DNA from 3 places in the Sporosarcina sp. FSL K6-5500 genome. Region 2 is predicted to be linked to each of the others. Evidence: a T-box and tRNA genes for the amino acid it is inferred to sense, from the RefSeq annotation. Region 2 holds a T-box; the other regions hold tRNA genes.
The links. The T-box of region 2 lies ahead of pheS (phenylalanine--tRNA ligase subunit alpha). A T-box ahead of a tRNA ligase gene usually reads a tRNA of that ligase, here a tRNA-Phe.

Region 1 (9,338 bases), 930 kb from region 2:
AGATGAGATTTCCCATTACGCAAGTAAGTAAGATCCCTCAAAGAAGATGAGGTTGATAGGTCTGGGGTGGAAGCACGGCGACGTGTGGAGCTGACGGATACTAATCGATCGAGGACTTAACCAATTTTGAAAAGGGCTTGATTACCCTGATTCTGTGTAGCACAATGTCTGTTTTATTCAGTTTTGAGCGAACAAAATTAATTATTTTGTAAAAACGCTTGCAAGTAACAACAAGGTGTGATATAATTAATCTTGTCTTGTGGAAAATAGTTCAGTGACGATTGCGAAGAGGTCACACCCGTTCCCATACCGAACACGGAAGTTAAGCTCTTCAGCGCCGATGGTAGTTGGGGGTTTCCCCCTGTGAGAGTAGGACGTCGCTGGTCTGTTAGTCCAAAAGAAGATACTTAATGTATGTTCTTAATATTATTCCGCAGTAGCTCAGTGGTAGAGCAATCGGCTGTTAACCGATCGGTCGTAGGTTCGAGTCCTACCTGCGGAGCCATTTAGGAGAGCTGTCCGAGTGGCCGAAGGAGCATGATTGGAAATCATGTAAGCGGCTAACGCTGTTTCAAGGGTTCAAATCCCTTGCTCTCCGCCAGATTCATATAAATGATAAATTAAGGCCCCTTGGTCAAGCGGTTAAGACACCGCCCTTTCACGGCGGTATCACGGGTTCGAATCCCGTAGGGGTCACCATAACTTTTTAGAAATTCATCATTAAGCACGTAGACTTTAATTCAGTAATTCGAGCATAGCACACTCTCGTTAAAATCGGGAGAAGGAAGGAGCGTACATTAGTACGTGACTGACTGAGCGAATGAAGCTGACAAAGAGATGCGCCGCTTATCGCAATTTTACCCAGGAGGATTAGCTCAGCTGGGAGAGCACCTGCCTTACAAGCAGGGGGTCGGCGGTTCGAGCCCGTCATCCTCCACCATTAAGTTTTTTAAGCAGATTCACCGCTTAAAGAAACTTACATATATTTAATTATATAAATACTATTGTCGCGGGGTGGAGAAGTGGTATCTCGTCGGGCTCATAACCCGAAGGTCGCAGGTTCAAATCCTGCCCCCGCAACCAAATTTTATCATGATACAGCAGATCATATAGCTGACATGTAAATGATTAGCTCTTTATCAAATGAATACATTATATTGTTGTCGCGGGGTGGAGAAGTGGTATCTCGTCGGGCTCATAACCCGAAGGTCGCAGGTTCAAATCCTGCCCCCGCAACCAAATGGTCCCGTGGTGTAGCGGTTAACATGCCTGCCTGTCACGCAGGAGATCGCCGGTTCGATCCCGGTCGGGACCGCCATTTTTATTTTTCTTATAAGGTTTAGAATAAGCTAATATCTTAATGTAAACCAAATATGTGGCTCAGTAGCTCAGTCGGTAGAGCAAAGGACTGAAAATCCTTGTGTCGGCGGTTCGATTCCGTCCTGAGCCACCATTTTAATATTTGTGCCGGAGTAGCTCAACTGGTAGAGCAACTGACTTGTAATCAGTAGGTTGAGGGTTCAAGTCCTTTCTCCGGCACCATTTACACCTATATGGTGGGGTAGCGAAGTGGCTAAACGCGGCGGACTGTAAATCCGCTCCCTACGGGTTCGGCGGTTCGAATCCGCCCCCCACCACCAGTTTTAGGGGCATAGTTTAACGGTAGAATAGAGGTCTCCAAAACCTTTGATGTGGGTTCGATTCCTACTGCCCCTGCCATTTTTTTTAGTATAATCTAATATTATGGCGATTGTGGTGAAGTGGTTAACACATCGGATTGTGGTTCCGACACTCGAGGGTTCGATTCCCTTCAGTCGCCCCATTTATCTATCCAATTAAAACAAACTTATATATCATGGCGATTGTGGTGAAGTGGTTAACACATCGGATTGTGGTTCCGACATTCGAGGGTTCGATTCCCTTCAGTCGCCCCATTTTATATTCAATTAAAACAAACTAGATATCATGGCGATTGTGGTGAAGTGGTTAACACATCGGATTGTGGTTCCGACACTCGAGGGTTCGATTCCCTTCAGTCGCCCCATTTATCTTTTTGGGGTATAGCCAAGCGGTAAGGCAACGGACTTTGACTCCGTCACTCGTTGGTTCGAATCCAGCTACCCCAGTTTCGCGGAAGTAGTTCAGTGGTAGAATACGACCTTGCCAAGGTCGGGGTCGCGGGTTCGAATCCCGTCTTCCGCTCCATCATCTACGGCGGCATAGCCAAGCGGTAAGGCATGGGTCTGCAACACCCTTACCACCGGTTCGATTCCGGTTGCCGCCTCCAATTTTCTTATGTATCGTTGTTCGTAAACTAAATAGTGTTATGCCCGAGTGGTGGAATGGCAGACACGTCGCACTCAAAATGCGATGCCGTAAGGCGTGCCGGTTCAAGTCCGGCCTCGGGTATCAGATGAAAAACACAACTTCGGTTGTGTTTTTTTGTGTTTAATTTCTACTATATAAGTTGACTTAACTGAGCGAACGTGGGCTTTGGCTACCCCTAGCACTTTAAAGAATTCAATGTAATTTAATTCTTTATTTCAATATATATTTAGATAAAAGAATAGAGAGTAGGGGAAACATTATGCCATTAATTGAACACCAGGAGTTCATTCAAGCCTCGGTAGAACGTTGCTTTGATCTTGCACGAGACGTGGATATTCATACCCGTACAACAGAGGGGACGAAAGAGAAGGCTGTCGGTGGGGTGACAACAGGTTTATTGCTGGCCGGGGATATTGTTACATGGGAGGCCGTTCATTTCGGTATAAGACAAAGACTAACTGCCAAAGTAACGGTGATGGATAGACCGTATATGTTTGAAGACATAATGGTGAAAGGAGCATTCCACTCTTTTCACCATATTCATCAGTTTATTGAGAAGGATAATGGTACTCTGATGATTGACAGATTTCAATATAGATCACCCTGTGGAGTGATTGGTGTTATTGCGGATAAGTTGTTTTTGGAAAGCTATATGAGAAACTTTATTGTGAGTCGAGCAAGAGCTCTGAAGCATATTGCAGAAAATGAGTAAGATGCATTTCATCAGGAAAAGTCGACTTGATAAACTTGGTGGCACAAGTTTTCTAGAGAGTGGAACCTGGACGTTACTAATAGATGGTGAGAAAACACAGCGGTTCAAAAATGGGTAGTAAACAAAATCGCTCCTTACCGCCGAAGCGTAAGGAGCGATTTTCATAGAGGGGATCCGATGACACTAGTTTGGGTTGTCCATTGCAATTGCCTTGGTTGGTCATTGGGGATTGGTCACAAAGTAAATGGTGACAGGTTATTGGTTTGCCTGCAATTTAAATTGGATTGATCCCTACTCTATGCCCTGGAGAGGAGTCTCACCTTTCCAAGGGCATTAAAAGTACTTCGTATCATCAAATTTCAAGACAATCGAATAGTTTTTTGCATTAATAGAATTAGATAACTTATGTGCATCCTTTTCTGCTTGCAATGATTTCACCCGATAATCCTCAGGAACGAATAAAGCAACACGGTATACGACCGTACCTTCAGAGTAGCCGTATTGAATCTCTTCTTTTTCTGCCATAGAGAGTTCTTTGTAAAAGCGGGCTTTTGCACGCAATTGTATGGCAAGTTCAATCGCTTCGACAATCGCAAGTTGTTGCCCTTGGAACTCGATTTCATTATCGATATTGGCACGATACATGAGACGGTCGAGCACTCGACTATCTAAACGGACTTCATCCAATTCTGTTTCTACGATTTTAAGGCTACGTGGTCCTTGATCAGGGGTGTTGCCTTTTTCTACATTCGTAAAGGCTACGCGTCTCATTTCATCTTCAAGCTCATGAATTCGTTTTGTTAAAACACTTTTTAATTTTACAGCTTCAGCGAGTGTTATGTTGCTCACTTGTTCATTCCCCCCATTTAGAAACATTGTCAGTCAACTATAATGGAAGTTTGTCCCTCGTGCAAAACATATGAACGAACATCTCCACCACTAAGACTAGTAAACATGTTCCCACATGCTGTTGTCAGTTCAAACGCTTCAGTAGCATCCATGGACGGGCGTAGGAAGAAGATATGTAACGCGTCTGTCGTATCTTCTGTTACAGCGCTGCGTATAGAATCGACATATGGACTACCGAATGGGCTATAATCATCTTTTAACAGTAGAATGTTTTGTAATGAATTAAAACGACCATTCAATCCATCATATCCATCCTCTTCTGTCCCTGAAGTAACGATTATATCGCCGACAATTTTTTCGAGGTCATAGATGCCTACTGGAATTTCGTGCTGCAAGGAAAAGAAGTTATTCAAGTCGACAGCATTGTGGAATGGATCGATGTAGTTTTGCTTCTTAATCCGGCGCATAAGTGCTTCTGTAGAATGACGGTATCGATTAGAGTCTGCGCCAAGTGCTTTCCACACAGTACGCCATTCTTTAATGCCAGGGAATTCGGGGACGGACTTGTTCTCCAGCTCAAAGAAAAGTTGCTCTTGGAATAATTGCAATTTTCCTTTTAGCATTTGAGGCGATTCTGACACTGTAATTTTGGTATAATGATTAATGCCCAATTTTAATCCGGGTACGGCACCTAAAAGCTTCATATCCATTTCAATAATCAATGACTTCACCCTTTATATAGTTTAATTCAATAGTAGCATAGTGGAGGCGATACAGTGTGAATGCTGTTCAGTTGCAACAGTCAGTGAGGGACTATGCGGAGTCAATCGGCATCGACAAAATTGGTTTTACAACAGCTGCACCATTTCGTGAGTTGAAAAACCGCTTGAAGCGGCAGCAAGAACTAGGCTATCAGTCGGGTTTTGAAGAAAAGGATTTAGATAAACGGACAGAACCTGCTCTTTTGCTTGATCAAGCAGAAAGCATTATTGCAATTGCTGTAGCTTATCCATCCAAAATGGCAGATTCTCCGAGAGGAAAAAAAGGCGAGCGCCGGGGTATTTTTTGCCGTGCATCATGGGGAACAGATTATCATACAGTCCTTCGTGAAAAGCTGAGACTGCTTGAGGAATTTATACTAGAACATGCACCTAAAGCAAAGGTTCGCTCGATGGTAGATACGGGTGAGCTTGCAGACCGCGCTGTTGCAGAACGGGCGGGGATTGGCTGGTCGGCAAAAAACTGTTCAATAATTACGCCGGAATTCGGTTCGTATGTGTACCTGGGTGAAATGATTACCAATATCCCTTTTGCGCCGGACGTTCCAATGGAAGATGAATGTGGGGATTGCACACTTTGTCTTGACGTATGTCCAACTGGTGCATTGATTCAGGGAGGCCAATTAAATGCGCAGCGTTGTATTGCTTTCCTTACACAGTCGAAAAAGCCAATTCCGGAAGAATTTCGTGCGGAGTTTGGTAATCGGATATACGGGTGTGATACATGTCAAACGGTATGTCCGAAAAATAAAGGAAAGCATAATTTGCATCAGCAAGCATTCCAAGCAGACCCTGAACTGGCGAAGCCGCTTCTTCAACCAGTGCTTAGGCTGTCGAATCGAGAATTTAAAGAGAAATTTGGACATGTATCAGGATCTTGGCGCGGAAAAAATCCGATTCAGCGAAATGCAATTATTGCACTCGCACATTTCAAGGAGGAGTCTGCGGTACCAGAATTGATCAGTATGTTAGAGAACGATCCGAGACCCGTCATTCGTGGTACGATTGCATGGGCACTTGGTCGAATTGGTTTGGAAGAAGGATATGTAGCGATTAAGGAAGCATTATCGAAAGAGGAAGATCCGGAAGTGCGTGCTGAATTAGAAAAGGCAGCGGATACTTATATACTGAAGAAATGAATGCCTATATAAACTAAACGAAGGCTTCTTACAAGGGGGAGCAGAAAAAAATCAATGGGGTTCTATATTTCAACGTATCTATAGTAAAAAAGTTTAATTGGAGGAATCACTGAGATGGCCATACACGTAGCGTTATTTGAACCACAAATCCCTGCAAACACAGGGAATATTGCAAGGACATGCGCAGGAACAGGAGCGAAACTTCATCTTGTGAAACCGCTTGGGTTTTCGACGGACGACAAAATGTTGAAACGTGCGGGGCTCGATTACTGGGAGCACGTCGATATTACATATCATGAAGGAATTCGTGAGCTATTCGCGGCGAATCCCGATGCTGTTTTTTACTTTTTGACAAAACACGGTGAAAGGACTCATACTGCATTCGATTATTCTGATGGTGCAACAGATATATTTTTCGTCTTCGGTAAAGAGACGAGCGGACTTCCTGAAGAAATTTTAGAGGAGAATAAAGAACGGTGTCTACGAATCCCGATGAACGACAACATTCGGTCGCTTAATTTATCGAACACGGCGGCGATACTTATATATGAAGCGCTTAGGCAACAATCTTATCCAGGATTGGTATAAAAAAAACGGGGCAGCCTGAAGGCATGTCCCGTTTTACTTATTGTTATTTTTTTAGGCCAGGTATCTTAACCTTGCCCGGTTTATCATCGTATCCGCCTGTGAAAATTGCAGATAGGAATGCAAAGCAAACACCTATAATTAGAATTACTGTCATGATAGGTACCTCCTGTAAATTCATTAGTAGCTTCGTTAAGTATACCCTATTTTAAATGGAATTGAAACGACCGTCAGGAAAAATTGTGACAGAGCCAAGAAAAATGAAACTTTTTGTCGGCTTGTCCGTATATAACATAACGATTTAAATAATATGGAGGTAGAATATAGTATGAAAAATTACTCGACAGGAATGAAATGGATCACGGCAATTGCAGAAGGTTTTCTTGCAATTCCAATCATTGGAGGAGTTTTTGTTATAAGCTCCGGATATTCAGTGCTGGGTGTCATGTTCGTTTTACATGCAATTACGTTACTGCTTTCAATTCGGGACATGCAGGGTAAGGCAGCACCCATCCTAGGTCTCGTAACGAGCATAGTGAGTGCTATTCCGTTCATTGGCTGGTTCATGCACCTACTAACTGCAGGAGCGCTCGTAATGTCGGCTATCACTTCTAGACGCTAAATCAATATGTAAAAAATACCCTTCCGAATACTAACGGAAGGGTATTTTTTAATGTGGTAAATAGAGCAGCTGATAGGTGAACAGTACCGCGAAAATATATAACAGGATAGGAACTTGTTTTCCTTTCCCTTTCACAACTTTCAATAGCGGGTATGTGATGAAACCAAGAGCGATTCCTGTCGCAATGCTCGAAGTGAGTGGCATTGTTAGAATAACGAGGAAGGCTGGGAATGCTTCATCGAATGAATCCCAATCAATATCTTTCACTGCACCAATCATCAAGCTTCCGACGATAATCAAAGCAGGAGCTGTGATTGCAGATACACCAGACAATGTACTGACGAGTGGACCGAAAAATGCCGCGACAAGGAAGAGGATAGAGACAGTCAGTGATGTCAATCCTGTCCGGCCACCTACTGCAACACCAGATGAAGATTCGATGTACGCCGTTGTTGGGCTCGTACCGAACATCGATCCGAATGTTGTTGCAACAGAATCTGCAAGTAATGCATGACGTGCACGTGGCAGCTTATTGCCTTTCATAAGGCCAGCCTGTTTTGCAACGCCAATCATCGTGCCGGTGGTATCGAACAAGGTAACGATGAGAAAGGCAAAAACCACCCCATACAAACCATGTGAAATGACGTCACCGAATGCAGTAATCGGATTCCAAACAAGAATCCCTTCCGGCAATTTAGGCATTTTCCATAAGGCACCTTCAAATTTGAGCTGACCCGTAAAGACTGCGACAATTCCGGTTAGAACCATTCCAATGAAAATCGAACCATAGATATTCAAAGTCATAAGAATAACCGTCACGAGAAGGCCGAACAAAGCGAGTAGAACGGGCGGAGACGTAAGGTCGCCAAGCTTAACAAGGTTCGCCTCATGTGGAGCGACGAGTCCAGAAAGACGCAAGCCGATAAAGGCGATGAATAACCCTATCCCAGCTGTAATCCCGAGCTTCAGACTCTCAGGAATTGATTCAATTAATTTTTCACGGAAAGAAGTCAAGGACAACAGAACAAATATTAATCCAGCTATGAATACTGCAGAAAAAGCAGTCATGTAGTCGAGTTGACCATCAGATGCGAGAACAACCGATGTAAAATAAGCATTCAATCCCATTCCTGGTGCAATTGCAATTGGATAATTGGCGAAAAGTGCCATCCAAAGTGTACCGATAACCGCAGCGATAATTGTCGCAATGAATACTTGCTCGAATGGTACGCCGGCGTCAGCGAGAATAATCGGATTGACGATGACAATATAGGCCATTGTCAAAAAAGTTGTCATTCCTGCCAATACTTCCGTTTTCACAGTGGTATTATGTTTTTTTAAATGAAACAATGTAAATCTCCTTTCAGAATACGAACGAAATGAAGTACATTTACAATAATATTCGTTTTTACGTTAAAATTCAACTCTGAAATGCAATCAGGTAATTCGTAATATTCGAATGCCGCTTGTACAATTAAAGAATAAGTTTCGAAAGGGGAAATTCAAATGACAAAACGATTCAACGGAACACTTGAGCTAGCAAATGGTGTGAAAATGCCACAATTAGGACTTGGCGTCTATAAGATGACGGATCCGGGTCAGACTGTCGAAGCAATTACATACGCACTAGAAACAGGATATCGCGCAATTGACACAGCGGCAATCTATGAGAATGAAAGGGAAACGGGGGAAGCGATCCGTCACTCTGGTGTTCCAAGGGAAGAGCTGTTCATCACATCGAAGGTATGGAATACTGATCAGGGCTATGACGGGACACTCCGCGCATTCGAGACTTCATTGAAGAAACTAGGCTTAGATTATTTGGATCTATATTTGACACATTGGCCTGTGTCAGAAAAATATGTCGACACTTATAAAGCGATTGAACGGTTGTATGACGAAAAACTGATCCGTACAACAGGTGTCTCCAATCATCATGCCCATCATCTTGAAAAAATCCTTGTAAAAGCAAATGTTGCGCCAATGGTGAACCAGATTGAACTCCATCCGTATCTAACACAGGAACCGCTCCGTGCGTTTTGCGAAGAGAATGGAATTGCTGTGACGTCTTGGTCACCGCTTGCACGTGGGAAGCTACTTGCAGAACCAACGCTTCTTACTATCGGCGAACAGTACGGTAAAACACCTGCGCAAGTTATTATCAGATGGCATTTGCAAAATAATCTCATCGTTATTCCAAAGTCGGTGACACCTGAACGTATAAGTGAAAATAATGAAGTTGCCGATTTTGAACTGTCATCTGAAGAAATGGCATCGATTAACGCACTTAATCGCGATGAGCGGACGGGAACCAATCCGGATTC
Region 2 (9,338 bases):
AATATCGCTAATTCCGCCCATTGGCACATTGCCACGAACGCGAAGTATCGATAACCCTTCGTCTGTTTCTTCCAGCAGTTTTACAACTTCGTCAAAATCACTGACGGGTACTAATTTCTCCATATAAGATCGACCGGCGAATGATGTGCAATGAGTTGCTGCCATATCCCGGATTTTATCGAACTCAAGTGTTTTTAAGACACGGTTTTCCAATGTCTTACACTTCCTCTCACTTCCGCACAATTTCGCGGATAAATTTATCGAGCGGCCACGTATTAACGACCGTCTCTTTTTTCAACCATGCTTTTTTACCGTAGTTTACACCAGTAGTCATATAATTTAGTTGTTCAATTGCATGTGCATCTGTATTAATGGCAATAGTAACTCCAGCTTCCTGCGCCATAATCAGATGATCAGTCGCAAGGTCGAGCCGATATGGGTTCGCATTCAACTCAAGTATTTTACCATACTCCTTCGCCCACTGAATAAGTTGGGGTACATCAGGATTATAACCTTCCCGTTGACCAACGATTCGACCGGTCGGGTGTGCAATCATATCGACGTGCGGATTTTTCATAGCCGTATGGAGCCGTTCCATAATCAATTCCTGTGATTGACTGAAATTAGAGTGAATAGAAGCAATGACAAAATCTAACTCACTTAGCAGTTCATCATCAAAATCCAGTGTCGCGTCAGGTAGGATGTCCATTTCCGTTCCGCAAAAAATTTCGATATCATCATATTCTTTATTCAACGAACGGATCTCCACGATTTGTTCACGTATTCGTTCAGGTGTTAGTCCGTTCGCAACTTTGAGATACTGCGTATGGTCTGTGATAACCATATAAGAATAGCCCTTAGCACGGCAGGCCTCAACCATTTCACGGATTGAGTACGCTCCGTCCGACCATGTTGTATGCATATGAAGGTCCGAACGGATGTCCTCGATCGCTACCAAGCCGGCTAGTTCATCGACACGATCGATTTCACTGCCATTTCTGCGCACTGCAGGCGGGATGAACGGCAAACCGAAGTGAGCGAAAAATTGTTCTTCTGAATCGAATGTCTCGATGGAACCATCTTCATTCTCCACTCCGTATTCACTTATTTTCATTCCTCTAGATTTCGCAAGTTGGCGCATTTTGACGTTATGGTCTTTCGAGCCAGTGAAATGATGAATAGCACTTGCGAATTGTTCTGCTTTCACGAAGCGGAAATCGGCGTCAATCGCCTCTTCCAAGTCGAGTGTTACAGACAGTTTCGCATCCCCTGCCGCAATCGTCGCAACCAGAGGTAATGTGGCAAGTAGCTTTTCCCGTACAGTTGCGGGATCGTCCGTCACAATGATGAAATCGACGTCACTACTTTCCTCTTCCGTTCGACGGTAACTTCCAGCGACAGAAAAATGTTTAATCTCTGGTATCAAACGAAGTTCCTGCTCAACAAATGTAACAACCTTCTCCATTTGCCAATGCGGAAATTTCCCTTGACGAGTTCCTAAGATTTCAATTTCGCTCAACATATTCTCTTCTGTCTTCTTGCCGAAACCAGCTACTTTACTTACTTCCCCTGCCATGCATGCCGCATGGAGCGATTCAACCGAATCGATGCCAATCGCTTCCCGTAGTTTGGCGATTTTCTTGCCACCTAGGCCTGGTATTTTCAACAATGGAATAAGCCCTTTTGGCACAGCTTCTTCCAGTTCTTTCAGCAGATCAGACTCTTCTTTTTCTAGCAAATCGGTAATGACAGCACCCGTGCCTTTGCCAATCCCTTTCAACTTTAAAATATCATCCATTTCGGATAAACTGCGTGGATCTAGTTCAAGCACGTTGGCCGCTTTTCTAAATGCTGCTACTTTGAAATGGTTTTCCCCAAGCAACTCCATATATAAAGCGATTTTTTCAAACGTGCGAATGATTGTTTTTTTATTCACTATAAGCCCTCCTGTTCTGATATACGGAAGCGTCCTTTTGCATTCGGCCGCTGCGGATAGACAATTCTAGAAAAAAGCTTCCCTCCAAAAAGGGGGAAGCCGTCAGTTTGTATAAATGTACCACCATTTTTTCACAGTTTCAGATAACACCGGCGTATGTTCAAACATCGACTTAGCAAGCAATGAATTGCTTATCCTTTCTTGGATAAACTCTATCGGTAGCATAGCCAGCAGATAGAGAACAAGGAACATAAGTATATAGAATTCGATAAATCCGAACAAAGCCCCCGCAATACGTGCAACGAAACCTAGGACGGGCAAATACTTCAGGAAATCAAACATAGATGCAATGAGCTGCAATCCAAATTTGACAACAAGAAATATCAATACAAATGCCAGTAATTGATAGAACGTCCCATCTAGATCAAGTTGTTCGACTGTCATGGATAATTTTGAACCGGCAGTCACACCTGGATAAGGAACCCAAAGAACAAATGCTTCCGCAAGTTGTTTATAGTACGTATAAGCGACGACAAGTGCGATGATGAAACCTGTCATATGTATAATTTGGACAATGAGTCCCCGTCTGAATCCAGTTACGAGTCCCCCAAATAGGAGGATAATAATTAATAAATCAAGCATGTAATACCGTCAACCCTTCAGCTTATTCAATTCTTCTTCTAATTGTTCAATTTGCATTTTTAATTTAAGATTATCATGTACACTATTAACGGCGGTTAGCACAGCGATTTTTGTACTGTCGAGATAAGGGTTATGGGCACTGATTTCCCTCATCCTTTCATCGACCATCGAGGCGACCAGCCGCATATGAGTGCTTGTTTCGGTACCGACCATTTTATAGGTCTGTCCGTATATGTCAACTGCTATGCGTGTCTTCTGTTCGTCTGCCAATGATACGACCTCCCACATAAAAAACTCTGTTATTAATCATACCACGAAATGGTTTTAGTTGTGAATTAAGTCGACGAGAGGAAGTTATAAATTGAGTAATCAAGTTATTATTGTAAACAGTCAAGATATGAAAAAAGTGATAAATCATTACACGTCTTCAAAAGTCGTACGCAATGCTCCTGGCGTCGTCTTTGCAGCGAAACTACCTGATACCTCAATCACAGCCTACAAGTCCGGAAAAGTACTATTCCAGGGCGCAGGATCTGAACGGGAAGCCGCACGCTGGGGTACTGCAGAAGTTAAAGCGGGGTCGGCCGCATTGAAAACAAAAGGTGATGTGCTGCCAGACCGCTTAGCACAGTTATCCGTTCTCGGGTCAGATGAAACAGGAACGGGTGATTTCTTCGGGCCTGTTACTGTTGCAGCTTGTTTCGTCCGTGCCGATCAAATAGAGCTTGTTCGCGAACTTGGTGTAAAAGATTCAAAAATGCTAACAGATGACCTCATGCGAAAAATCGCACCTGATTTACAGGAGGCGCTCATTTATAGTGTGCTGACGCTTGAAAACGAGAAATACAATGATGTACAAGCGAGCGGCTGGTCTCAGGGAAAGATTAAAGCCCTCCTTCATAATCAGGCACTTAAGCATGTACTCCGGAAAATGGACGGAGAGAAACCCGATTATATTTTGATTGACCAATTTGCGGAGCGCGGCATTTATTATAATCACATCAAAGCGGAGTCTGAAATTGTGCGAGAGAATGTGCTGTTTTCGACAAAAGCGGAAGGTCTTCATATGTCGGTTGCAGCTGCGTCAATTATTGCACGTGTTGCGTTTTTAGAAGAGATGGACCGGTTGAGTCGTATTGCGGGAATGACACTGCCGAAAGGCGCGGGACCAAGAGTGGATGAGGTGGCCGCCAAGATTTTATTGAAAAGCGGTGAAGATACGTTGAAATCACTGACGAAGTGGCATTTTGCGAATGCAGGGAAAGCTAAGAATCTCGCGGCTAGGAAAAGACGGTGAGTTTTGGAGTGTAATCACAACTTTCGAATTCTAATACCAACTTTGAGAATCTAATACCAACTTTTGAATTCTAATCTCAACTTCGATGTTCTAATCTCAACTCTTCGTTTTCGCGAAAATCTAAGCAACAAATGCCAAGGTAATTACTGTAATTGCAACTTTACGTTTTTAATGGCAACTCTATGATTCTAATTGCAACTTTTCAACTGTAATTGCAACTTTTCTTTTCTAATTGCATTTCCCCAAAAAGAGGCACACAGAATAGAATTCTGTGTGCCTCTTGATTTTAGTTATCCGCGAAGCAAAGCTCCTGCTTCTGTTGTTAATGCGTTCAATACTTTGTCATGCGCTTTGACAACTTCTTCGTCTGTCAATGTGCGCTCAGCATCTGAATATGTCAGTGAGAACGCAAGTGATTTCTTGCCATCTTCAACATTGTCCCCTTCGTACAGGTCAAACAATCTAACGTCTTTCAACAATTTACCACCAGCGCTGCGAATAACGTTTTCAAGCATACCTGCTGATGTATCGCTCGAAACGACAAGCGCAATGTCCCTTGAACTCGATGGGAAACGTGGAACCTGGGTATATAAAAGTTCTTCCGTTTCAACTGCCAAAATTTTAGCAAGGTTCATTTCCATTACATATGTGTTTTTCAAATCACGTTTTTTCTGTTCTGTCGGGTGAATTTGTCCAATCAAACCTATCCGTTCGGCATTATAGAAAATGTTTGCTGTCCGTCCAGGATGCATCCCGTCAAGAACAGTTTGTTCGAATGACAGACCTTCAGAAAGACCGAGACTATCCATCATGCCTTCGACAATCCCTTTAAGGACGAAGAAGTCAACCGATTTCGTTTCTGCTTGCCATGCATGGTCAACCCATTTTCCAGTAATAACAGCTGCAACATGTTCAACTTCTTGTGGCAGTCCATCTTCCTCTTCACCAAGGAATACCGATCCAGTTTCATAAAGCGCTACCGAATCCATACGGCGTGCAACGTTGTATGTTGCAGCCTCAAGGAGATGCGGGATAAGACTTTGCCGAAGGATACTGCGGTCTTCACTCATCGGCATCAGAAGTTCTGTAACAGGTGCTGTTTCAAGCGCGTAGCTTTGTGCCTGTTCCTTAGATGTTAATGAATACGTCAGTGCCTGGAAGAGTCCTGCGCCTTCAAGGAACGCTCTAACTGTACGACGTTTCGCTTGATACGGCGACAACCCACCCGGCGTCGATTCCGTTATTGGAAGTGTCATTGGAATCAAGTCATAGCCGTACATCCGTGCAATCTCTTCGATAATATCTTCTTGGATTCGAAGATCCTGCCTGCGTGTCGGTGCATCTATGATCAATTTTCCGTTCACCGCTTCTGTAGGGATTTGTAATCCGTCTAAAATAGCTAGCATTTCTTCAAGAGGGATCTTCATACCAAGGCGGTTGTTAATATAATCCGGTGAAACAGTAATTCGTACAGGCGTTTTATCGAGTTCATCAACAATGACAGATCCAGCAAGCACTTCGCCCCCCGCAATTTCAGCCATAAGCTGTGCGGCACGTTCTGCTGCTGCTTCGACTCGATTAGGATCGACTCCTTTTTCAAAACGTGTACTCGCATCACTACGAAGCCCAAGCTCTCTCGAAGTGCGGCGGACAGATCCTGATGAGAAGTAAGCAGATTCGATGACAACCGTCGTCGTTCCATCATGTACTTCCGTATTTAATCCGCCCATTACGCCAGCAATCGCTACAGGTTCTTTACCGTTCGTAATAACAAGTTGATGCGCTTCCAGTGTTCGTTCAGTATCATCCAATGTCGTGATTTTTTCACCTTGTTCTGCAAGACGGACAGCGATTTCACCTGTTCCAAGACGGTCATAGTCAAATGCATGAAGCGGCTGACCGTATTCCATCAAGACAAAGTTTGTAATATCGACAACGTTATTATGTGGACGTACTCCAGCAGCCATTAAACGGTTTTGAAGCCATAACGGCGATGCTTCTACTTTAACGTTTTTAACGACTTTCGCTACGTACATCGGATTTTCTTCTTTTGCATCGATACGCAGTTTCAGCATATCTTCGGCTTTTTCATTTGAAGCCGTGTAGTTAATTTCAGGGAGTTGGATACCTTGTGATAAAATCGCTCCAACTTCATACGCAACGCCTATCATGCTGAGTGCGTCTGAACGGTTTGGCGTTAAATCGAATTCAAGCACTTGATCATCAAGACCAAGCAGCGGGAGTGCGGATTCACCTGGTACAGCTGATTCAGGAAGCACATAGATTCCTTCTGCATATGCTTTTGGTACAAGCTTGCCTTCAATTGCAAGCTCTTGAAGTGAACAGATCATTCCGTTCGATTCCTCACCACGCAGTTTTGCTTTTTTAATCTTCATGCCGCCTGGTAGTACTGCACCTGGACGTGCAACAATGACTTTTTGCCCTTCTGCAACGTTGGGAGCACCACAAATAATTTGTGTAGTTTCTTCCCCAACATCCACTTGACAAATATTCAACTTATCCGCTTCAGGATGTTTCACACATTCCAACACATAACCCACAACTATGTTCGTCATACCATGCGAACGGTCGATGATGGAATCAACTTCAATGCCCGAACGTGTAATTTTCTCCGCAAGGTCTGCCGTAGAAATTCCCTCTATATTTACATATTCACTTAACCATTTTGTAGATACTAACATATTCGTCTCCTCCTCAAGCTTCCGTCCGGTGGAATTGCGATACAAACCGCACGTCATTTGTATAGAAATGACGGATATCTTCCACACCATATTTCAACATTGCAATACGTTCAGGTCCCATACCGAAAGCGAAACCTGATACAACAGCGGGGTCATAACCAGCCATTTCCAGTACATTCGGGTGTACCATACCGGCACCTAAAATTTCGATCCAGCCTGTTTTCTTACAAACGTTACAGCCGTCTCCGCCACATTTGAAACATGAAATGTCCATTTCAACAGACGGTTCCGTGAATGGGAAGAAACTCGGACGCAGACGGATTTCACGCTCATCGCCAAACATTTTTTTAGCGAATAAAGAAAGTGTCCCTTTCAAGTCGCTCATGCGGATATCTTCACCAATAACAAGCCCTTCAATTTGCGTGAATTGATGAGAATGCGTCGCATCGTCACTATCACGACGGTACACTTTACCTGGGCATATAATCTTAATCGGCGCGCCGCCTTTCGCTTCCATCGTCCGTGCTTGAACTGGTGACGTATGTGTACGAAGAAGAATATCTTCGGATATGTAGAACGAATCTTGCATATCACGTGCTGGATGGCCTTTTGGCAAGTTCAGCGCTTCAAAGTTGTAATAATCTTTCTCAACTTCAGGACCCTCAGCAATTTCATAGCCCATGCTAATGAAGAAGTCTTCGATTTCCTCAACAACACGTGTTAACGGATGGTGATTTCCAGTACGTGCAGGACGTCCAGGCAATGTTACATCAATCGATTCTTTTTCAAGCTGTTCGTTGATGGCTAATTCTTCAAGTTTCGCCATACGGTCTTCGAGCACTTCTGTCACTGCCTCACGAATAACATTGACAAGCGCCCCCATTTTCGGACGTTCTTCAGCAGGAAGTTTTCCCATGCCTTTCAACAAATCAGTAATTGGCCCTTTTTTCCCTAAGTAGGCTACACGAACTTCATTCAATGATTTTACATCTGAAGCTGCTTCAATTTTTGCAAGCGCCTCTACTTTCAACAGTTCTAATTGTGCTTCCATGTCAATTCTCCTTTCAAAATAAAAAAAGTGTAGGGCGTCTGGCGCCCGAAACTAGACGAAATAAAAACCCCGCCCCTTAAAAAAGGGACGAGGACGATTTCGCGGTACCACCCTGATTATCATACCCGAAGATATGATCACTCAAATCGGAATAACGGTCCGGCACCGGCACACCTTTACAGCTTACGCTGGTCCTGGCGGCAGCTCACGGGGTGAACTTCGACAATCATTTACCCATCTGCGCTTTCAGTCAAGGCGCGGACTCCCTTTCGGCTCATGTATTGTTTACTTTTCCCGATCATTGCTTTTCATTTCTGTTCATAACCAATAGTATACCCGATTATGATTTGATCATCAACAACATGCTAGTTTTCACACTTTAGAATACGTATATAGCAGGATGCCCGTTGCCACTGCGACGTTTAACGATTCTGCTTTGCCGTACATTGGAATCTTGACCGTATTATCCGCCATCTCAAGCAAATCCGGATTGACGCCACTGCCTTCATTTCCAACAATCAATGCAAATTCGTCTTGTGGCCAGATATCAGAATGATTTACAGCATTTTTCAATCCTGTCCCTAAAACTTGAATGCCCGCTTCTTTCGCCTTAGCCGTCCATTCAATAAGATCACCTTTGACGATTGGGATATTGAAATGTGACCCTTGCGCAGAACGTACTGTTTTCGGGTTATACGAATCAGCGGTCCCCATTCCAAGAATAACTGCATCCATTCCAGCAGCATCTGCCGTCCGAATCATCGTTCCGACATTACCAGGATCCTGGACTGCGTCAATTAATAAAAGTTTTTTCCATGCTGAATAATCCTCTTCGGCATGCTCCGGCTGACGGCAATGTGCATAAATACCCTGCGACTGCTCCGTTTCCGAAATTTCTTTCGCAATTGCCTCTGTTATCTCAACAAGCTTTACACCTTCGATAGACCATCCTTGAGGTATTTCAACTCCGTCACGGGTGATTAACGCGAGAATTGCCCCATTACTTTTTAATGCTTCTTCAACGAGATGAAAACCTTCGACAAGGAATTCTTTCGACAGATCGCGTTCTTTTCGTGTTGTGACAAGCTTTTTCCAATGTTTCACGAGTGCGTTTTGTGATGATTCAATTCGTTTCATATGTACGTTACCGCCTTTTTCTTTTCAGTGTATCAAATGACGGTATAGTTGGCGATTTTTGTGTCCAAAATGAAAGTGGGAGGTTGATAAAATGGATTTTCAAATAAGAGATGCCATTTCAGCAAACATGACGAATAATACAGCGGATGATATCCGTAACGTTGTGGAAGATGCCATTAAACGAGGTGAAGAGCACCTGTTACCTGGACTAGGGGTGTTTTTCGAAAAGCTGTGGAATCATGCAGGAGAACAAGAAAAAACAAAGATGGCCGGAGAGCTAGCACAAGTATTTGCGGCAAGTTAAATTATTCAAAGATTGCACGGAGCACTATCACCGGCGCAATCTTCTATCACGGCGTTTGGATAAACGTAAAGCCGCTCATTAATTGAGCGGCTTTTGTATTTTAAGAACTAGCTATTTTCCAAAAAGAAATCAAAGCCCATCGCCGTTACAAAGCCAAACACAAGTATCCATAATGCAATACGGATGGTCATCCATATGGTTGTGTTCACTTTGCTTGCTCCATACAATAACCCGATGAGTGCGGCGGTATGCGTGCCAATCCAGGCATG
Region 3 (9,338 bases), 600 kb from region 2:
AGACGGGCTTAGTGATCCGGTGGTTCCGCATGGAAGGGCCATCGCTCAACGGATAAAAGCTACCCCGGGGATAACAGGCTTATCTCCCCCAAGAGTCCACATCGACGGGGAGGTTTGGCACCTCGATGTCGGCTCATCGCATCCTGGGGCTGTAGTCGGTCCCAAGGGTTGGGCTGTTCGCCCATTAAAGCGGTACGCGAGCTGGGTTCAGAACGTCGTGAGACAGTTCGGTCCCTATCCGTCGCGGGCGCAGGAAATTTGAGAGGAGCTGTCCTTAGTACGAGAGGACCGGGATGGACATACCTCTGGTGTACCAGTTGTCTTGCCAAAGGCATCGCTGGGTAGCTATGTATGGACGGGATAAATGCTGAAAGCATCTAAGCATGAAGCCCCCCTCGAGATGAGATTTCCCATTACGCAAGTAAGTAAGATCCCTCAAAGAAGATGAGGTTGATAGGTCTGGGGTGGAAGCACGGCGACGTGTGGAGCTGACGGATACTAATCGATCGAGGACTTAACCAATTTTGAAAAGGGCTTGATTACCCTGATTCTGTATAGCACAATGTCTGTTTTATTCAGTTTTGAGCGAATAAGTACCGTTCATAAAAAAAAGTACTTGCAATTAATTAGATGATATGTTATAATAATTATTGTCTTTGAGAAAAGATCATACAAGTCTGGTGACGATTGCGAAGAGGTCACACCCGTTCCCATCCCGAACACGGAAGTTAAGCTCTTCAGCGCCGATGGTAGTTGGGGGTTTCCCCCTGTGAGAGTAGGACGTCGCCGGTCTTGCAACAATTATTACATAGGTTTATGAATAGGACGAACAACTGAAGTTTGTCGCACTTATACCCAGGAGGATTAGCTCAGCTGGGAGAGCACCTGCCTTACAAGCAGGGGGTCGGCGGTTCGAGCCCGTCATCCTCCACCATTTTATTTATAATGAAAACTATTAGCCGGAGTAGCTCAACTGGTAGAGCAACTGACTTGTAATCAGTAGGTTGAGGGTTCAAGTCCTTTCTCCGGCACCACTTTTCGAGCCATTAGCTCAGTTGGTAGAGCATCTGACTTTTAATCAGAGGGTCGCAGGTTCGAATCCTGCATGGCTCACCATTTTTATGACTTAGTGTCATAATTTATATTGCGGGTATGGCGGAACTGGCAGACGCGCTAGACTTAGGATCTAGTGCCTTCGGGCGTGGGGGTTCGACTCCCTTTACCCGCACTTATAATGCGGAAGTAGTTCAGTGGTAGAATACGACCTTGCCAAGGTCGGGGTCGCGGGTTCGAATCCCGTCTTCCGCTCCATATTTTTGCCGGGGTGGCGGAACTGGCAGACGCACAGGACTTAAAATCCTGCGGTAGGTGACTACCGTACCGGTTCGATTCCGGTTCTCGGCATTAATAACTTTTCACTTATATGCGCTCGTAGCTCAATTGGATAGAGCACCTGACTACGGATCAGGAGGTTGTGGATTCGACTTCTGCCGGGCGCACCATTATGTTTTTAAACTTTATAATTCTTCGGGACGTAGCTCAGCTTGGTAGAGCACTTGGTTTGGGACCAAGGGGTCGCAGGTTCGAATCCTGTCTTCCCGACCATTAAGCTTTTTAAGCAGATTCGCCGCTTAAAGAATATACCATTTTAAGTAGATTTGTGCTTTAATAATTGCCAGCTATAATGGGGCCTTAGCTCAGCTGGGAGAGCGCCTGCCTTGCACGCAGGAGGTCAGCGGTTCGATCCCGCTAGGCTCCACCAACACAATTTTCATAAAGATCCTGGCGGCGTAGCTCAGCTGGCTAGAGCGTACGGTTCATACCCGTGAGGTCGGGGGTTCGATCCCCTCTGCCGCCATCTTAAAGGACCTTTAGCTCAGTTGGTTAGAGCAGACGGCTCATAACCGTCCGGTCGCAGGTTCGAGTCCTGCAAGGTCCACCACTATTATATACAGCCATGGAGGTATACCCAAGCCCGGCTGAAGGGATCGGTCTTGAAAACCGACAGGGGAGTCAAATCCCGCGGGGGTTCGAATCCCTCTACCTCCTCCATTTTTAACTAGTGGTGAAATTAAATAGTACTTATATTGTTGTCGCGGGGTGGAGAAGTGGTATCTCGTCGGGCTCATAACCCGAAGGTCACAGGTTCAAATCCTGTCCCCGCAACCAAATGGTCCCGTGGTGTAGCGGTTAACATGCCTGCCTGTCACGCAGGAGATCGCCGGTTCGATCCCGGTCGGGACCGCCATTTTTATTAATACTATAAGGTTTAGAATAAGTTAACGACTTAATGTAAACTAAATACGTGGCTCAGTAGCTCAGTCGGTAGAGCAAAGGACTGAAAATCCTTGTGTCGGCGGTTCGATTCCGTCCTGAGCCACCATTGTTATGCGAGTGTAGTTTAGTGGTAAAACCTCAGCCTTCCAAGCTGATGATGAGGGTTCGATTCCCTTCACTCGCTCCAAAAAGGGCCTATAGCTCAGCTGGTTAGAGCGCACGCCTGATAAGCGTGAGGTCGATGGTTCGAGTCCATTTAGGCCCACCATTCCGCAGTAGCTCAGTGGTAGAGCAATCGGCTGTTAACCGATCGGTCGTAGGTTCGAGTCCTACCTGCGGAGCCATTTATATATGGGGAAGTACTCAAGCGGCTCAAGAGGTGCCCCTGCTAAGGGTATAGATCGCGAAAGCGGTGCGAGGGTTCGAATCCCTCCTTCTCCGCCATATATAATTTGGCCCCTTGGTCAAGCGGTTAAGACACCGCCCTTTCACGGCGGTATCACGGGTTCGAATCCCGTAGGGGTCATACATAAAAGTAGCTTTACAAGTTCTTAATGAACTTGTAAAGCTACTTTTTAATTTGTTTATATATAGTTTTCTAGTTCACTTAAATTCTAACTATATATGTTGAATTAAAGAATCCCATTGAATCTACTGTGGCGCTCAATAAGGAGTGAGTTGTAATTCGGGGTGTGGATTGTAGAACGCTTGACGCTTTGGGGATGCCTTTCACCGTAAGCCTGGATATCGCTTCGCATCCAGTCTCACGGCTTCGGCGACCCCTTTGCCGTACCTGCACTAGTGTGTTCATTATCGAGAGAAATGTGATTTTGAGATGTATATGCCGAGATTATAAGGTGATTACTAGTTGATACTACTTATATTCAAGAAAGACGTACTCCAGGTTGCAGATTTCATCACAGATAATGAAATGCTCTTTCTCATATAGACCATCCAGCGTCGAAGCGATATTGGTAGGAGTTCTGTTTCATTCTTAAATAAAAAAGACAAGACTATGGAGAAGACTTCAGCCGCCAAAATTATATCTTTGGCGGCTTTTATCCAGTTAAGAAGCCCCGCTATTCTTTCGTCCCAAAAAGCTCTAGCATTTCGTGTACTTATGCCTTTGGAGAGCAACGGATGGATAACCACCAAACGATTCCCGAAAAATTTGTAGGGGGCTACGAAGTCGCATCCCTACACATCAAGATATCTCGATAATAGTAAAGAGGTCGTTCTATCTAAAGCAACTCAAAGGCAACTACACACGCAGCGCCTAGTGTTTGATTAAATCATTTACTGGTTACTTTTGGTTAATTAACATACGTGAGCTAAAATATCCTGAAAAGAAACACCATAAGCAATGGCCTATGGTGTTTCTTTTCACTTCTTCTGATCCTCTATATAACTATCTTTTTCATGATAAGGAATATCTCCGAGAGGGGATTCGATTCCTTCATCATCCAGTTCCGCTTCATATTTCTCTGAGGCATCGGACCTGATGAAACCGCGTGACTTTCCATTTATATCGGTTCCTGTGAATTCTTCAAATTCTTCGGTTGCACCATCTGAAATTCCGCTGTCGTATAACGTATTGTAGTCATCGTGATCTCCGCTGAAATCGGAAGGGGTTTCTGATGTTCCAGATTTTGCGATTTCCTGAAAGCTGTCTTCGCCATCCCGGGCCGCTCCGGAAAATGAATTTGGGTTGGCCATGGTAAGCGTATCTTCTTCGACAGGTCGATCATTGGGGATTTCTTGCTCAGTCGCATGGTCGATGCAAAGGGTTGTGTAAGGAACTGCTTCAAGTCGCCCAAATGGTATATCTTTTTGGCACACTTCACATTTCCCATAAGAACCGTTCACCATCGCTTGTAAGGCGCTTTCTACTTTATCTAATTCAGAGCCAGCATGAACGTTTAAAGCCATGTCTTTCTCTCTTTCAAACAGTTCTGTACCCATATCACCGGGATGATTGTCATACATCGACAGCTCGCCGGCAGCTTCTTGTGCACTTTCCTTAATATCTGTTTCTTCTTCTGTTTTTGTTAAGTGATCCTTCATTTCATATAGTTCTTTTTTTAGAGTGGCTTTTTGTTTATCGTTCAACAAGTTTTGTCACGTCCTTTTTAGTAATGGCATTAGTCTGCACATACACACCGTACTTAATAAACAAAAGTACAGATTGTTGACTATCGTTACTTAACTTTCCTTTATTTCGTTCCATCTAAACATATAAATCAGAAAAAGCGTAAAGCTTCGAGTTAAATCGAGGCTTTACGCTTTTTTTTATTAGTTAGAGCAGATGCCCAATGAGTATTCCGATCCCTAATAGTAAGCCGAATAAAGTGTTCGTAACTGCAGTGTTTTTCATCGCAGGCATCACATGTATTGGGATGTGATTTTTTCGGAACACAGTAATCGCTCCAATCGGCTTTTTGACACTAAGAAATACAAGCAGTGCCCATGGAGTAAGATGACCGAAGAGAATCATTGCAATAATCCAGCCATAGGAAATAATGAAAAATAGCATTAGGATTGTAATTGCGTTGTAGCGGCCCACAAGAATAGCGAGTGTTTTTCGTCCGCCTTCCTTATCGCCTTCTAAATCACGTATATTATTTGCTAGCATAATACCTGCGACTAGCAACATACTTGGGATAGATAGCAGAACCGCTTCTGTCGTTACTGTTTCTGTCTGGATATAAAACGCAATAAGGATAAGTAACATTCCCATGACAACACCGGAAAACAGTTCTCCAAATGGCGTGTAGGCGATAGGATACGGTCCTCCAGTATAAAAGTAGCCTACCATCATTGACAGGATCCCGACGACTGCGAGCATCCATGAGGTTTCCATACATATATAGATACCAATAAGGACGGAAATCCCGTAAAGCATAAAGGCAAGATTCAACACGGTTTTTGGTTTTACACCATTACGGACGATTGTACCGCCGATACCAATGGACTGTTCTGTATCAAGTCCTCTTTTAAAATCATAATATTCATTGAACATATTCGTTGCCATTTGGATGAAAACACTCGCGACGAGCATGGCGATGAATAAAGGAAAATGTAATTTTCCGTAAGTTAGTGCAATCATGGTACCGAGAAATACAGGTGCAAAGGCTGCCGTTAGTGTATGTGGACGTGTAAGCTGCCACCAAATACGCCAGCCTTTATCCGCTTTTATTGTCTGTTGCAATTTGGCTCTCTCCCTATCCTTTTAATGACCCTATCTATTGTACTCCAAAATGGGTGGAGTGAACATATGGACTGCTTATTATGTGCTGAAACGACATTGATTCGGTATGATAGACTATAGGTATTGTTTTAAATCAGTCGAATGAATGTACGGAGGGAAAATAATGAATCGGAAGTTGACCGCTACCCGTGAATCTCAATTAAATGTTAGGCAGAATGAGCTGCGTTTTTTTACAGAAACTGTCGATGCGGGGAGAATCTCACCACTTGCGTTTTTTGAAGCAGGAGATTCGTGTTACAAAGATGAACGTTTCTATTGGCAAAATGCAGATAAAACTTTAACGCTTGTTGGTATTGGACATGCTACGGTATTAACAAGTGATGGAACGAATGATCGTTTCACACATATTTCAACAAGTTGGAAAAAATTATGTAGTTCGCTTATTAAAGAAGAAAATGATCGGGAACCTGTTCTTTTTGGAGGTTTCTCGTTTGATCCGAAAAGTGTTAAGCAATCAGAGTGGGATGCATTTCCATCGGCCCATTTCGTTGTACCTTCTTTCCAGTTGTCGATTACGAATGGTAAGACAGAAATTTCCATTAACCTCGTAACAAAAAGCAACGATGGGGCAGAACAGTTTGAGAAGTTAAGGGATGAAAGAGACCGTCTAATTCATATCGCGCAAGTCGAGGAATCCGCTCTGCTTACAAAACCGGAAGTTGTGTCAATAGAGGAACTTTCGAAAGAACATTATCTGGAAACCGTTGCAGATGTCACAAAGAAAATTAACAATGGTGAAGCTGAAAAAGTAGTAATTGCACGTTCGGTTAAACTAAACTTTGCAGATGACGTGCCGGCTGTCACTGCACTTCATCATATATCAAATGAACAGCAGGAAAGTTATCACTTTGGATTGCAAAAAGACGGCCAATTATTTTTTGGTGCTACACCTGAACGTTTAATTGAAATATCAAATGGCCGTGCGTATTCGGCATGTGTTGCGGGTTCCATTAAACGAGGCAAGTCGGCAACTGAAGACCGCGAACTTGGCGATGAACTTCTTGAAGATAGAAAAAATCGAGAAGAGCATCAATATGTCGTTAATATGATTTCACAAGTGTTTAAGACATTTTGCACAGACATCAAAATTTCGAAAGTACCGAAACTGATGAAAGTCCGTGATATTCAGCATTTGTTTACGCCAGTTGAAGGAAAAGTTGAACAAGGAACTGATATTTTTAGTTTGGTTCAAGCACTTCACCCGACACCGGCGCTAGGCGGTGTCCCAACTGATATAGCGATGGAAATGATTCGTTCTGAGGAAAACTTGGATCGGGGTTATTATGCTGGACCAATTGGTTGGACAGATACTGCTGGAAATGGTGAATTCGCTGTGGCAATCCGTTCCGCACTTCTTGACGGCAATAGTGCGTACTTATACGCAGGTGGAGGAATTGTGGCAGACTCTGAACCAGATAAAGAATACGATGAAACATGGGTGAAATTCAGACCGGTTATGCGGGCGCTTGGAGGAAAACTGAATGGATAACCGTACAGTTTTGACTGATTATGTTCGTAGAATGACTGCTGCTTTGATGATGGCTGATGTGAAAACGGTAGTTATTAGTCCAGGCTCTCGTTCGACACCACTGGCTTACGCTTTCGCTTCAACAAAAGGCCTTGATGTCTATATGCAAGTCGATGAACGATCGGCTGCCTACTTTGCATTAGGTTTGGCGAAGGCATCCGGTAATCCTGTCGTCCTTCTCTGTACGTCAGGTACTGCAGCATCGAATTATCATCCTGCTATAACAGAAGCGTATTATGCGCGTATTCCTCTTATTGTTATCACGGCTGACCGTCCGCATGAATTAAGGGAAGTCGGTGCGCCACAGGCAATCGATCAAATTCGAATGTATGGTAAGCATGTGAAATATAGTGTAGATTTCCCACTTGCTGAAAACAATCCGGATATCGAAGACTTTATTGATCGCCATATTAGCCGTGCACTGTCAGTTGCGACTACAGCTCCACGCGGACCCGTTCACTTAAATGTGCCGTTCCGGGAACCACTTCTGATCGATTTTAATCGGGAAACGCCGAAAATGACTTTCAAAAAACGATTTAAAAGTGTAGACAGTTTGGATGCATCTACTGCCCAACAAATTTCACAGTTGCTTGCAACGTCGGAAAAAGGCTTCATCATTGCTGGTGAAATGCCGATAGGGTTCGATAAAGCAGCATTTTGGAACTTTGCCAAAGCACTGGAATGGCCAGTATTATGCGATCCGCTATCAAATCTTCGCACGGAAGTACCTGAACAATGCATAGCGCTCTGTATTGATCATTATGATGCGCTATTAAAAAGTGATGCATTCAAAGAGAAAGTCGTACCTGATACTGTCATTCGTTTTGGTGCACAGCCAGTAGCGAAGCCGCTTTCGCTTTACTTGAAAAAAGTAAGACCAGCTACAGTTATAGCGGTGGATGAATCGCCGGAATTTAGGGATTCGCTCGGTGTCGTTACGCATCATATCCAGACTTCATCCGAAACAGTCATGAAAATTATTGTGGATAAACCGAAGACATCTTATACAGAGTGGTGGACGATGGCGAATGAGGCGGCATCAGCGATTACAAATAAGTATGAGGGTGTTGCTGGCGATGAAGGGATATTTGCAAAAACATTATTTGAGCACCTTCCCACAGAGAGCGACCTCGTAAGTGGCAGCAGCATGCCAATCCGTGATGTAGACACGTTCTTCAGGAAGACGGATAAGGATATTACAATTTTTGCGAATCGCGGGACGAATGGTATCGATGGTGTTGTATCGACAGCATTCGGTATCCAGGCGGCAAGAAAGCGTCCAACATGGCTGTTAATTGGCGATTTATCGTTCTTGCATGATGTCAACGGATTAATTGTTACTCGTTTCCACGAGGCAGATTTAACCATTGTCATTATTAATAACGATGGGGGTGGAATATTCTCGTACCTTCCGCAAGCTGATGCAGGTAATCATTTCGAAGAGCTGTTTGGCACACCAACAGGCTTAACATTCGGCCACATTGCTGCGATGTATGATGCGCAGTATGCGGCAATCCACACGCCAGAAGAGTTCGGAATGGAGCTCGATAAAGCGAAGGAAAAACCAGTGCGTATTATCGAAGTGTTCACGAATCGTCAAGCGAATGTGAAAGCGCACCGAGACCTATGGAAGCAAATCACGGACAGGCTTGATCGTAATGAATGAAAAGACTATTCGTATACGTGAAATTAATATGCATGTGGAAATCCAAGGTGGAGAAAATCTACCTGTCATCGTATTTCTACATGGTTTTACGGGGAGCACCACATCATGGCGTGAAATTACAAAGTTGCTAAAAGGTAACTACCAGACAATAGCTGTCGATTTGACGGGACACGGCAAATCGACTATTTCGGAAGACATTGGCCGCTACTCTATGGATCAGCAAGTAGAGGACCTTGAGGAACTGTTTACTGAGCTTTCTCTTGATCAATTCATCTTAGTTGGCTATTCAATGGGGGGACGTATTGCACTGGCTTATACGGTGCGACATCCAATGCGGGTCTCGTCATTGATTCTCGAGAGTTCTTCTCCAGGATTGAAGACGGAAGTGGAAAGAGAAGAACGACAAGCAGCTGACAGGCGGCTGGCAGACAGAATCACAAGGGACGGATTGCCGGCATTCATCGATTTCTGGGGAAATATTCCCTTGTTCGCGTCTCAGAAGACTTTGTCGGAAGAAAAGCAGCTGGCAGTGAGGAATGAACGGCTTAGTCAGAGTGAAATAGGCCTTGCGAACAGCTTACGTGGTATTGGAACAGGTA

Region 1: it has a tRNA-Phe gene. The T-box ahead of pheS (phenylalanine--tRNA ligase subunit alpha) is inferred to sense a tRNA for this amino acid. The anticodon was not compared.
Region 3: it has a tRNA-Phe gene. The T-box ahead of pheS (phenylalanine--tRNA ligase subunit alpha) is inferred to sense a tRNA for this amino acid. The anticodon was not compared.

Annotation. Positions count from the first base shown of each region.
Region 1 covers NZ_JBBOTP010000001.1:2,413,141-2,422,478, forward strand. Annotated here, with positions in the region: rRNA gene MKX62_RS11330 (23S ribosomal RNA) at 1-124, shown strand, start outside; rRNA gene rrf (5S ribosomal RNA) at 271-386, shown strand; tRNA gene MKX62_RS11340 (tRNA-Asn) at 431-505, shown strand; tRNA gene MKX62_RS11345 (tRNA-Ser) at 510-601, shown strand; tRNA gene MKX62_RS11350 (tRNA-Glu) at 625-699, shown strand; tRNA gene MKX62_RS11355 (tRNA-Val) at 865-940, shown strand; tRNA gene MKX62_RS11360 (tRNA-Met) at 1,009-1,083, shown strand; tRNA gene MKX62_RS11365 (tRNA-Met) at 1,165-1,239, shown strand; tRNA gene MKX62_RS11370 (tRNA-Asp) at 1,243-1,318, shown strand; tRNA gene MKX62_RS11375 (tRNA-Phe) at 1,378-1,453, shown strand; tRNA gene MKX62_RS11380 (tRNA-Thr) at 1,467-1,542, shown strand; tRNA gene MKX62_RS11385 (tRNA-Tyr) at 1,556-1,640, shown strand; tRNA gene MKX62_RS11390 (tRNA-Trp) at 1,646-1,719, shown strand; tRNA gene MKX62_RS11395 (tRNA-His) at 1,747-1,822, shown strand; tRNA gene MKX62_RS11400 (tRNA-His) at 1,859-1,934, shown strand; tRNA gene MKX62_RS11405 (tRNA-His) at 1,969-2,044, shown strand; tRNA gene MKX62_RS11410 (tRNA-Gln) at 2,055-2,126, shown strand; tRNA gene MKX62_RS11415 (tRNA-Gly) at 2,131-2,205, shown strand; tRNA gene MKX62_RS11420 (tRNA-Cys) at 2,214-2,287, shown strand; tRNA gene MKX62_RS11425 (tRNA-Leu) at 2,329-2,409, shown strand; gene MKX62_RS11430 (SRPBCC family protein) at 2,588-3,040, shown strand; gene MKX62_RS11435 (hypothetical protein) at 3,374-3,889, opposite strand; gene MKX62_RS11440 (B3/B4 domain-containing protein) at 3,919-4,611, opposite strand; gene queG (tRNA epoxyqueuosine(34) reductase QueG) at 4,668-5,807, shown strand; gene trmL (tRNA (uridine(34)/cytosine(34)/5-carboxymethylaminomethyluridine(34)-2'-O)-methyltransferase TrmL) at 5,922-6,395, shown strand; gene MKX62_RS11455 (hypothetical protein) at 6,721-7,014, shown strand; gene MKX62_RS11460 (NCS2 family permease) at 7,063-8,364, opposite strand; gene MKX62_RS11465 (aldo/keto reductase) at 8,521-9,338, shown strand, end outside.
Region 2 covers NZ_JBBOTP010000001.1:3,338,931-3,348,268, reverse strand. Annotated here, with positions in the region: gene MKX62_RS16040 (endonuclease MutS2) at 1-165, opposite strand, end outside; gene polX (DNA polymerase/3'-5' exonuclease PolX) at 230-1,936, opposite strand; gene MKX62_RS16030 (CvpA family protein) at 2,039-2,578, opposite strand; gene zapA (cell division protein ZapA) at 2,588-2,866, opposite strand; gene rnhC (ribonuclease HIII) at 2,940-3,875, shown strand; gene pheT (phenylalanine--tRNA ligase subunit beta) at 4,166-6,577, opposite strand; gene pheS (phenylalanine--tRNA ligase subunit alpha) at 6,591-7,628, opposite strand; T-box leader at 7,709-7,939, opposite strand; gene MKX62_RS16005 (TrmH family RNA methyltransferase) at 8,001-8,765, opposite strand; gene sspI (small acid-soluble spore protein SspI) at 8,857-9,069, shown strand.
Region 3 covers NZ_JBBOTP010000001.1:2,740,617-2,749,954, forward strand. Annotated here, with positions in the region: rRNA gene MKX62_RS13080 (23S ribosomal RNA) at 1-522, shown strand, start outside; rRNA gene rrf (5S ribosomal RNA) at 677-792, shown strand; tRNA gene MKX62_RS13090 (tRNA-Val) at 859-934, shown strand; tRNA gene MKX62_RS13095 (tRNA-Thr) at 959-1,034, shown strand; tRNA gene MKX62_RS13100 (tRNA-Lys) at 1,041-1,116, shown strand; tRNA gene MKX62_RS13105 (tRNA-Leu) at 1,147-1,228, shown strand; tRNA gene MKX62_RS13110 (tRNA-Gly) at 1,237-1,311, shown strand; tRNA gene MKX62_RS13115 (tRNA-Leu) at 1,319-1,404, shown strand; tRNA gene MKX62_RS13120 (tRNA-Arg) at 1,426-1,502, shown strand; tRNA gene MKX62_RS13125 (tRNA-Pro) at 1,529-1,605, shown strand; tRNA gene MKX62_RS13130 (tRNA-Ala) at 1,687-1,762, shown strand; tRNA gene MKX62_RS13135 (tRNA-Met) at 1,785-1,858, shown strand; tRNA gene MKX62_RS13140 (tRNA-Ile) at 1,866-1,942, shown strand; tRNA gene MKX62_RS13145 (tRNA-Ser) at 1,960-2,052, shown strand; tRNA gene MKX62_RS13150 (tRNA-Met) at 2,095-2,169, shown strand; tRNA gene MKX62_RS13155 (tRNA-Asp) at 2,173-2,248, shown strand; tRNA gene MKX62_RS13160 (tRNA-Phe) at 2,308-2,383, shown strand; tRNA gene MKX62_RS13165 (tRNA-Gly) at 2,391-2,464, shown strand; tRNA gene MKX62_RS13170 (tRNA-Ile) at 2,469-2,545, shown strand; tRNA gene MKX62_RS13175 (tRNA-Asn) at 2,547-2,621, shown strand; tRNA gene MKX62_RS13180 (tRNA-Ser) at 2,631-2,721, shown strand; tRNA gene MKX62_RS13185 (tRNA-Glu) at 2,732-2,803, shown strand; gene MKX62_RS13190 (TraR/DksA C4-type zinc finger protein) at 3,661-4,389, opposite strand; gene MKX62_RS13195 (1,4-dihydroxy-2-naphthoate polyprenyltransferase) at 4,574-5,485, opposite strand; gene MKX62_RS13200 (isochorismate synthase) at 5,649-7,034, shown strand; gene menD (2-succinyl-5-enolpyruvyl-6-hydroxy-3-cyclohexene-1-carboxylic-acid synthase) at 7,027-8,739, shown strand; gene menH (2-succinyl-6-hydroxy-2,4-cyclohexadiene-1-carboxylate synthase) at 8,732-9,338, shown strand, end outside.